3 regions of the Erwinia sp. AC075 genome follow, and region 1 is predicted to be linked to each of the others. Evidence: predicted binding sites of a transcription regulator. Region 1 holds the regulator's gene; each other region holds the start of a gene.
The links. Region 1 encodes Fur, which represses iron uptake genes when iron is present. Its sites were predicted from a motif close to ATAATAATGAGAACNACTATCAA; they were not measured.
Positions count from the first base shown of each region.

Region 2: the regulator Fur is predicted to act here: its motif matches at 1,085-1,107, upstream of AC0IXH_RS08430 (TonB-dependent siderophore receptor).
Region 3: the regulator Fur is predicted to act here: its motif matches at 2,177-2,199, upstream of AC0IXH_RS19320 (TonB-dependent siderophore receptor).

Region 1 covers NZ_CEEDEU010000001.1:2,278,625-2,282,113, reverse strand. Annotated here, with positions in the region: gene AC0IXH_RS10740 (beta-N-acetylhexosaminidase) at 1-1,160, shown strand, start outside; gene fur (ferric iron uptake transcriptional regulator) at 1,221-1,664, opposite strand; gene fldA (flavodoxin FldA) at 2,026-2,556, opposite strand; gene ybfE (LexA regulated protein) at 2,707-2,988, opposite strand; gene ybfF (esterase) at 3,136-3,489, opposite strand, start outside.
Region 2 covers NZ_CEEDEU010000001.1:1,812,201-1,815,689, forward strand. Annotated here, with positions in the region: gene AC0IXH_RS08425 (MFS transporter) at 1-971, shown strand, start outside; gene AC0IXH_RS08430 (TonB-dependent siderophore receptor) at 1,198-3,315, shown strand; gene AC0IXH_RS08435 (GlsB/YeaQ/YmgE family stress response membrane protein) at 3,378-3,489, opposite strand, start outside.
Region 3 covers NZ_CEEDEU010000001.1:4,126,983-4,130,471, reverse strand. Annotated here, with positions in the region: gene AC0IXH_RS19320 (TonB-dependent siderophore receptor) at 16-2,139, opposite strand; gene ygbI (DNA-binding transcriptional repressor YgbI) at 2,281-3,042, opposite strand; gene ltnD (L-threonate dehydrogenase) at 3,355-3,489, shown strand, end outside.

The sequences.
Region 1 (3,489 bases):
GCTATCTCAATCCGTGCCTGAGCTCCTCGTTACGCTTTACCGACAAGGTGATAGGTGAAATCCAGGCGATGCATAAAGCTGCCGGACAGCCGCTGAAGACCTGGCATTTCGGCGGAGATGAAGCCAAAAACATTCGCTTAGGATCCGGCTATTCGGATAAGAACACACCCGTTGAAGGCACCGGTTTACTGGACTTAAGCCAGCAAGATAAGCCGTGGGCAAAATCCCAGGTCTGCCAGACGATGATTGAAGAAGGAAAGATTGAAGACCTGGATCATCTGCCGAGCGACTTTGCCCTTAACGTCAGCAAGCAGGTTAAGGCACACGGTATCGGCAAAATGCAGGCCTGGCAGGATGGTATTAAAGACGCTAAAAATGCCAAAGCCTTCGCAACGGACAGGGTTGCGGTCAACTTCTGGGATACGCTGTTTTGGGGCGGTTTTGATTCTGCCAATGACTGGGCAGGCAAAGGTTATGAAGTGATCGTCTCCAATCCGGATTACCTGTATCTCGATTTTCCTGCCGAGGTGAATCCGCTGGAGCGGGGATACTACTGGGGAACGCGCTTTACCGATGAACGGAAAATTTTCCACTTCGCGCCGGATAACTTGCCACAAAACGCCGAGACTTCCGTCGATCGCGACGGCAAACCTTTCACGGCTAAATCTGACAAGCCCTGGCCTGGCGCTCACGGCATCTCCGCTCAACTGTGGAGTGAAACCACCCGTACCGACGCGCAGGTGGAGTACAAGCTTTTCCCGCGCATTTTGTCCGTGGCGGAACGCGCCTGGCACCGCGCAGCCTGGGAGCAGGATTATAAAGCCGGCAAAGAGTATACCGGCGGCAAAACCCGCCTGGTAGACCAGCAGGCTCAGCTGAAGGACTGGCAGCGGTTTGCCAACCTTCTGGGGCAACGTGAATTGGCAAAACTGGATAAAGCCGGCATTGCTTATCGCTTGCCGGTGCCCGGTGGGGTGGTGCAGGACGGTAAGCTGGTGGTCAATACCGAGCTACCGGGCTTAACCGTTGAGTACAGCCTGGACGAGGGGACAACCTGGCAGCAGTGGCAGGCGGATCAACCGCCGGCGGTGGCCGGTAAGGTATTGCTGCGTACGCGCAGTCCTGATGGTCTGCGCGTCAGCCGGACGGAAGCGCTGTAACGGGGCGACAGGCAAAAAAAAACCGGTGAAGGATCACCGGTTTTTTGCTGTTAGTGTAGATTACTTGTCGTGCAGCGTCTCATCTTCACGGCAGTCACCGGTTGAGCAGTGACCGTAAAGGTACAGGCTGTGGTTACTGAGTTTGATGCCGTGGCGCGTGGCGATATCACGCTGGCGAGCTTCGATGTTTTCATCACGGAACTCGATCACCTTGCCACAATCCAGGCAAATCAGATGATCGTGGTGATGCTGCTGAGTCAGTTCGAAAACGGATTTACCACCTTCGAAATTATGACGGGTAACGATCCCGGCATCATCAAATTGGTTAAGAACGCGGTAAACCGTCGCCAGACCAATCTCTTCGCCCATGTCAATCAGACGCTTGTACAAGTCTTCCGCACTGACGTGATGGCCCTCAGGTTCCTGAAGTACTTCCAGAATTTTAAGTCGTGGAAGCGTGACTTTCAGGCCGGCCTTCTTTAATGCGGTGTTATTGTCAGTCATGCGGATATTGTCCTGTTACTTTGCTAGTCACTTTGTGGCTGAAAAGCCCTGAACATCGGTCGTCGCGAAAAGCCAAACGTCTCATTATAGAACTGATATTTCGAAATGAACACCACTGGCGATGCATCTCAATCAAGGGAGGTAAGGAGAAGAGTCGTTACGTCCGTGAGAGCAAGCGGTTGGGCTGACATTTCGCTCTGCCTCATCATAGTCGCTATTAGAGCGAAAGGCGCTGAGAAAGCGGGTGACCGATGGCGATATTTTACAGATTTGCAGATGAAAGTTACAAAAATGTGTCTATTACTTCTATAGGAAAAACCACTGGCCTGATGTGAGATACCTCCCAATCAGGCCGGTCTGATTACGCTTCCAGGATTTCTTTCAGCTGGAGCTCGTCATAAATCTGTTTGACCCACTGCTCGGTGCGCTCACTGGTGAGTTCTGGCTGACGATCTTCGTCAATAGCCAGACCGAGGAAGTGCTTATCATCCGCCAGCCCTTTCGAGGCTTCAAAATGGTAGCCTTCAGTTGGCCAGTGACCGACGATCACCGCGCCTTTAGGCTCGATAATGTCGCGGATGGTGCCCATCGCGTCACAGAAGTACTCAGCGTAATCTTCCTGATCGCCACAACCGAACAGCGCAACGAGCTTGCCGTTGAAATCAATTTCTTCCAACGTCGGGAAGAAATCATCCCAGTCGCACTGCGCTTCGCCGTAGTACCAGGTTGGGATACCGAGCAGCAGAATATCAAAGGCTTCAAGGTCTTCTTTGCTGCTTTTAGCGATATCATGAACTTCAGCCACCTCTTTACCGAGCTGCTTCTGGATCACTTTTGCAATGTTTTCTGTATTGCCCGTATCGCTGCCAAAGAAAATGCCTACGATTGCCATGACTTACTAACCTCTTGAAACGTATTGATAGGGTAAAGGCTGCTTATTACAGATACCGGCAATGATAGCAGACAGCTACAGGGGGATAAATGAGTAATCCGCCTGCTTTTGTCGCTTTGTGCTTCACCGGGGGGTGCTGAAAGCGCCTGTTCAGCGGTCCTGATCGGCCAACTGCGCCATGACCATTTCTTCAATCAGCTCGCTGCGGCTCATATTACGCTGCTCGGCAAGCTGGTTCAGAGCATCAACCGCGTCACTGTTCATTTTCAGTTCAACGCGCTTCAGCCCGCGCACTTTATCGCGCTTAAGCTGGTTGCGTTTGTTGATACGCAGCTGCTCATCACGCGTCAGCGGATTGGTTTTTGGTCGTCCCGGGCGACGGTCATCTGCGAACAGATCGATCGTGGTGCGGTCCGTGTTTTCTTTTGCCATAGAATCGTGATACTGAAAGGCTGGAGTTCTGATGGTTCAGGCCTGATGTCGGCTGAAATTCGTGCAGCGACAAATTTTTAGCGCGCCATCATACCCCAGCGAAAGTCATGACGACAATGATTTAGCCATCTCAGGATATAATTGTTTTTACAGCGCAAAAAAACGGCGTATTGCGCGCAAAACAGCATCAGGTTTCTCGGCATGGACCCAGTGACCGGCACCGTTGACCACATGCGCACGGGCTTTGGGGAACTGCGCCAGCAGGGCGTCACGATATTCATCGGCCAGGTAGGGCGAACGTTCGCCGCGAATAAACAGCGCGGGATGCTCCCAGGCCGGAACCGGCTGCCAGCCAATAATCCGATCGTAGCACTGCCACAGCACCGGCACGTTAAACCGCCATTCCCCTTGCTGGAAGGATTTCAGCAGAAACTGAATCACGCCTTCTTCTTCTATCGTTTCACGCATCAGCGCTGCGGCATCGCTGCGTTGCGTAATGCC
Region 2 (3,489 bases), 470 kb from region 1:
GACTGATGCCCACTTATGCCACCGTCGGCGTGGCGGCACCGCTGCTTCTGACCCTGCTGCGGATGCTGCAAGGGCTGTTCGCCGGCGGGGAATTTGGTGGTGCGGTGGCGCTGATGACCGAATTCGCCCCGGCGGGAAAACGCGGACGCTACGGCGCGTGGCAATCCTTCACCGTCGCGCTGGGGTTACTGGCGGGTGCCGGTCTGGTGGCATTGCTGTCGGCGCTGCTCACGCCTGAACAGCTGAAAGGCTGGGGATGGCGAATCCCCTTCCTGCTGGCGTTACCGATGGGGCTGGTGGCGCTGTGGCTGCGGTCACAGCTGGAAGAGCCGCCCACCTTTGCAAAAGCGCAGAAGCTTGAACCCGCACCGCTGTCTTCAGTTGTGAAAGCCATCGTACTGGGCATCGGCAGAATGATGGGCTGGTCGGCCGCGGGCTACACCTTCCTGGTGGTGATGCCCTCGTGGCTACAGACCGCGCTGCATGCCAGTTTTCAGCAGGCGTTGCTGGCAACGGTATTGGGCAACGTCGGTTTTGCGTTAACCATTTTACCGGCGGGAAGACTCAGCGATCGCTATGGAAGGCGCAGTATTATGCTGCTGGCGATGCTGGTAGTGGTGCTGTTTAGCTACCCTCTGCTGGCCCTGTTGCAGCAACCGGACGCCGCGCTCTGGCTGAAAGGATTAGCCGTTCTGATTGCTGGTGCGGTGGTGGGGATGATCGCCGGTCCCGGTCCGGCGATGCTGGCCGAGATGTTTCCTACCCGCATTCGCTATACCGGCCTGGGCCTGGCCTATTCACTTTCTAACGCCGTTTTCTCCGGCTGTGCCGGGCTGATTATCACCGGACTGATCAAACAAACCGGAAATATCTATATTCCAGCGTGGTATGTGATGATCACCGGGGCGATCAGTGCGCTGGCGCTGCTGACGCTAAACCGCGACGATCATCTGCACGACCTCAAGCCTTAGACTCACCTCAAGCCAGCGGCGCGCTCCGCTGGCCTCTCCTGCCGGCGATATAATTCCCTTATTTTCGCAAGTGAATAGATAAGCAAATTCAATGCTTGAAAGTATGTTACGGAAAGATAATAATTCTCATTGAGATTATCATATATCTTTACATTACCGTCACGACGCGTCTTTCACTGTAACAGCGTCGGCGGACCTTTCTTCGCATTTTGTAAGGGAATTGACAATGAGAATGGCTTTTTCTTTAAAGCGTTCTGCTTTGCTTTGCTCCATCGCTCTGGCTACACCTGCTTTCACCTTTGCGGCCGAGACGCTGGTCGTTACCGCGCAACCCGCAGAAACGGCGACCACGCCAACAGAGGGTTACACGGCTAAAACCAGCAAAGGCGCAACCAAAACCGATCGTCCGCTGATCACCACCGCCCAGTCCGTTTCCGTGGTTACCCGTCAGCAGATGGAAGACCAGGGCGCGATGGACGTTAACCAGGCGCTGAACTATACCGCCGGTGCCTTTACTAACTTCGCCGGTGCCGCAACCCGTTATGACACCGTTTCTCTGCGCGGCTTCCACGGTGGGGATGTTGATAACATCTTCCTCGATGGCCTGCGTCTGATGAGCGATCCGGGCAGCTATAACGTCCTGCAAGTCGATCCCTGGTTCCTGGACCGTATCGATGTGATCAAAGGCCCGTCTTCTGCCCTGTATGGTCAGACCGTGCCGGGTGGACTGGTGATGGAAACCTCTAAGCGTCCACAGTTCACGCCTGAAGGCCACTTCCGTGCCTCTACCGGCACCAATTCCACCAACAGCGCCGCCTTTGATTACACCAATGCGATCAACGATCAGTGGGCGTTTCGTCTGACCGGTATCACCCGCAACAGCGACACCCAGTACGATCACACCCGTGAAGAAAAATACGCCATCTCCCCTTCCGTGCTGTGGCAGCCGGATGAAGATACCTCGCTGTTGCTGCGTGCCTATCTGCAGAAAGACCCGTCAGGCGGCTATCACGGTGCCGTGCCGGGCGATGGCAGCATTACCGAACATAACGGCCGCAAGCTGAGCAACGGTTTCTACGACGGCGACAGCTCGCTGGATCAGTTCAAGCGTAACGAGCAGATTTACAGCTACGAATTCGCTCACCGCTTTAATGACACCTGGGCGTTCCGTTCTAACGCCAGCTATTCCCACTCCAACGTCGACCTCGATCAGGTTTATCAGATTGGCTGGGACGCCGATAACCCGAATCTGCTGAACCGCTACTACTCCGGTTCACGCTCCTCGCTGGATGCGTACGCCATTGATAACCAGCTGGAAGCCGATTTCGCCACTGGCGAAGTGGATCACAAAGTGGTGCTCGGCGGGGAATATCACCAGTACAAGAACGATCTGAGCGATGCCAGCGGCTATGCAAATCAGCTGAACGCGCTAACCGGCCAGGCCGTCGGCGATCGTCTGAGCTATGACTTTACCGATTCGCAGCGTCGTTATTACCAGACCGGCGTCTATCTGCAGGATGAAATGACCTGGCAGAAATGGCACCTCGACCTCTCTGGCCGTTATGACCGCATCGTGTCGGAAACGGATGATTACTCCACCAGCACCAAAAACCGTCGTCAGGACGATCATGTCAGTGGCCGTGCCGCCCTGTTGTATGCGTTCGACAATGGCATTTCGCCGTACGCCAGCTACAGCCAGGCCATTACGCCGCAGTCACTGTCCGGTGAAGATGGCAATCTGCTGAAGCCAACCACCTCCGAGCAGTATGAAGCCGGGGTGAAATACCAGCCGAACGGCACGTCCGATCTCTACTCGGTTGCGGTGTACGATCTGACGCAGAAAGACGTGGGTAACCGCGTTGTGGTCGGTTCCTATTATGAGCCTGCCGGTAAGGTGCATTCACAAGGGTTTGAACTGGAAGCACATAACCAGATCACGCCTCGTCTGAGCACCATTGCTAACTACACCATGAACCACGTGCGCTTTAAGGATTCTGTGGATGGCAACGACGGCCACACGCCGTACGTTACGCCAAACTCCATGGCCTCGGCCTGGGCAAAATACCAGCTGGATTGGGGTATCAGCGTCGGTGCCGGTGTGCGTTACATCGGCAAGCAGTGGGCGGATAACGAAAACACCACCCGTCTGCCCTCCACCACGCTGTTTGATGCTTCTGTGCGTGCCGATCTTGGCGCCTGGAACAGCAGCCTGAAAGGCGCGTTTGTGCAGGTTAATGCCAATAACGTGACTGACCGTGATTATGTCTCGGCCTGTTACGGTACCGGTTACTGCTACTGGGGCGCAGAGCGCACCGTGGTGGCGACCGTCGGCTACGATTTCTAATCCGCCATCCATAAAAAAAGGGAGACGATATCGTCTCCCTTTCCTTTACTGCCCATCGCTGGTCAGCTTTTCACTTTACGGTAAATCCACAGCACCACAATCGCGCCGATCACCGCGACAACAAAGCTGCCGAAGTTAAACCCGTCTACCCTGCCGAAGCCGAACAGCGTACTG
Region 3 (3,489 bases), 1.8 Mb from region 1:
CTTCTCTGTTGGCTATCAGAAATCGACAGACGCTTGCAGATACATTACGCGCGGCTCGCCTTCACTCACCCGCAGATTACCGCCACTGGACTGGTAATATTCCTTATCAAACAGGTTGTTCATATTCAGCTTCAGCTGCGTATGTTTCCCCACCAGCTGGCTGTCCCAGGCGATAAAGGCATCCGCCACGGTGTAGTCCGGCATGGTGAAGCTGTTTTCAGGATCGCCGGCACGGCTGCCGACGTAGCGTCCGCCGCCGCCAATACGCAGTTCGCCCGGCAGCCAGGAGAAGCGCAGGGTGTGGCTCAGATACAGGCTGCCCATATTGGTTGGCGCGTTGACCAGGCGGTTGCCGACGTTATCCGGGTTAAGGTTGTCCTCAACGATCTCGGTTTTGTCATAGCTGTAGGTCGCCGTCAGGTTCCAGTCTTTCGCCACTTCACCGTTTATTTCAACTTCAGCTCCGGTCGAGCGGGCTTTCGGGATGTTACGGGTCACGCCGTTAATAAATACCGACATGTCTTTTTCATCAATGCGGTACAGCGCCAGCGTGGCAGAAACCGCCGGCACCACCTGCCATTTGGCACCGACTTCATAGGTAGTGCCTTTTTCAGTCGAGGCGACGTTGCCATCGTCATCGGTTTGCGTCGATGGGGTAAATGACTGGCTGTAGCTGCCGTAAAGCGACAGATCCGGCAGGATTTTATACACCAGCCCCGCCTGTGGCAGGAAGCTGTCGCCCCGATCGTTCAGCGTGGTGGTGGGGTTGGTCCAGCCGCTGCTGGCGGTCTGGGTGTAACGCTGGAAACGGCCGCCCAGCACCGCAATCCACTTATCGGTCAGGTGAATGCTGTCTTTGGCAAACACTGAACGGCTGTAAAGGTTGGTACGTGTATTACTGATCGCGTCGCTGACGGTGCTGCTGCTGACTACCGGCTCTTCACCATATACCGGGTCGTACATATTGAAGGTTTTGGAAACTTTGCCGCGATAGGAATACGCCTTATAGGTTTCGTCCTGCTCGTAGTCCACACCCAGCATCAGATCGTGCTGCATCCCCCAGATCTCCGGGCTGCCGCCGATATCCCATGACAGATAAGTGGTCTGATGGTTAAAGCCACGGTTGGCGTCCGCCCGGCGCGAGACAATCCCGGTGGTGGTGTCGATAGCGGTGGCCCTGACTTCGTTGCTGTCATAGCGGCGCTGCATCCAGCCATAGTTAACGTGGGTCGCCCAGGTGTCATCCAGGTTATAGCCGTAAGTGACGTTCAGTCGCTTGTTTTTGCCGTAAGCATGGTTGGCGCTGTCGTCCAGCCGTTCATTATAGGGAATATCGACCGGTTTTTTGTTGATAAAGGCGGTGCCACGGTCATACGGGATATCGTATTTATTTTCCATGTAGCTGATATTGAACGAGGCTTTCTCGCCAAACCAGCTCAGGGAAGGGGCAATCAGCGTATGTTGATTCACGCCAAAGTTGCGCCAGTAATCTTCGCGCTGGCGTTCGGCAATCAACCGGAAGGCAAAACCGTTGCCGAGCGGACCGGTGATATCCACCGTACCGGCACCGCCGCCGAAGCTGCTGGATTCGCCGCTGATATGGGTATTCCACTCATACTGCGGCTTTTTGCTGACCAGATTGATCACGCCGCCTGGATTAAGGATGCCATACATCAGGGAAGCCGAGCCTTTCAGCACTTCCACACGATCGATGGTCGAATCCATCGACAGGCCCTGATTGCTGCGGATGCCATCGAGGAAAATCGATCCGTCCGAGTTGGCGCCAAAGCCACGCTTAACGAAGCCATCTTCAATCCCCCCGAGCGTATTGCCCTGGGTGACGCCGCTGACAAACTTCATCGCGTCATTAACGGTTTTGACCTGGTAATCTTTGATCACCTGCGACGTCACCACGCTGATCGACTGCGGGGTTTCGTTACGCGGTGTGGCGGTGGTGCCGCCAATGGTGGCGGTATCCTGGCTGTAGCTGCCCACCGCCGTCGCCGCATCGGCATTGACGGTCAGGGTGCTCTCTGCCGCCAGCGCGGAGCCGCTGCCCAGCAGGCTGACAAACAGAACGAAATGCGGTTTTCCATGGAGGCGCGTAAAGGTGGAAACGGAGAAACGTGGCGTTTTCATAAAGTGATTGCGATGTTGTTAGTGTTTTTGTGCGCGAATGATAATAACTTTCATTGTCATTATCAATCTCACTGATAGCCTGCGCCTTTTAGTAAATAAAAAAAGGGCCCGAAGGTCCTTTCTACGTCGTGCGACACGCCGTTAGCTGGCCAGCGTGATCTCGATTTCCAGCGCCGCCATTTCCTGGCGGGCGGAGTCCGGCAGATAGGGATCGGTAATAATCGCGTCAAAGCGGGCCAGCGGCAGCGCGAGGAAGGTGGCGATCTTGTTGTATTTTGAGCTGTCAGCCAGCAGCACCCGTTTGCGGCTCACTTCACTTACCGCCCGCTTTACGGTGATCTTCTCCGCATCGGGGGTGAAGATCCCACGCATTCCCCAGCAGGACGCGGAGATAAAGGCGATATCAATCGACAGTCCCTGCAACGCCAGCGCCGCCGCATCGCCGACGCAGGAACGGTTATCGCGACAGAGCGTGCCGCCGGTGTGGATCATCCGGCACTGGCTGTTGTCGATAAAGAAGTTGGCAATCACAAAGTCATTGGTGACGATGGTTAAATCGTCCCGCATACCCAGCTCGCGGGCCAGCGCCAGCGTGGTGGTGCCGGCGTCCAGGTAGATGCAGCTGTTGCGGGGAATATGCCGGGCCGCCGCTTCGCCAATCGCCTGCTTCTCCTGGCTGAACATGCTGGTTTTATCCAGATGTGACGGCTCGCTGGCCAGTCGCTCGGTAGAGCGTACGCCGCCTGACACCAGCATGACCGCGCCCTGCTCTTCCAGCTTCTGCAGATCCCGCCGGATGGTCATATGCGACACCGCCAGCCGATCGGTCAGTTCAGCAATGCTCACCACGCCCTTTTCCTGCACCAGCGCTAAAATTTGTTGATGTCTTTCGACCGGGATCATGGTCTCTCCTTGTGAGCGGGTTATCTGCGGGACAAGTGTAATGGAGCAGAGGCGCGGTCTGCACCCCAATTTTTATCATTTTATCACGCATCCGGGTAACTACTCAGGTTTTGATCGACCGGCGTAAAGGCACATGCTGCTGATAATAAAGGGTTTAATGGTTTATAGCGCGATTCACAGACATGTTAAACCTTGTGAAATGCAGGTTAATTAATGTTAATTAATGTGATGCGCGTCACCAATCCTGGTGATAAAAGCGCCTATACTTCACACAACAAAACAAATTATCACCTAAATTAACACGGAGAGCGTATGCCTAACGCATCATCAATGTCGGTCTGTGTCGTTGGCCTCGGGTCTATGGGCATGGGTGCGGCGCAATCCTGTATCAAAGCCGGCCTGAACACCTACGGTGTTGACCTGAATCCTGCCGCGCTGCAAACGCTG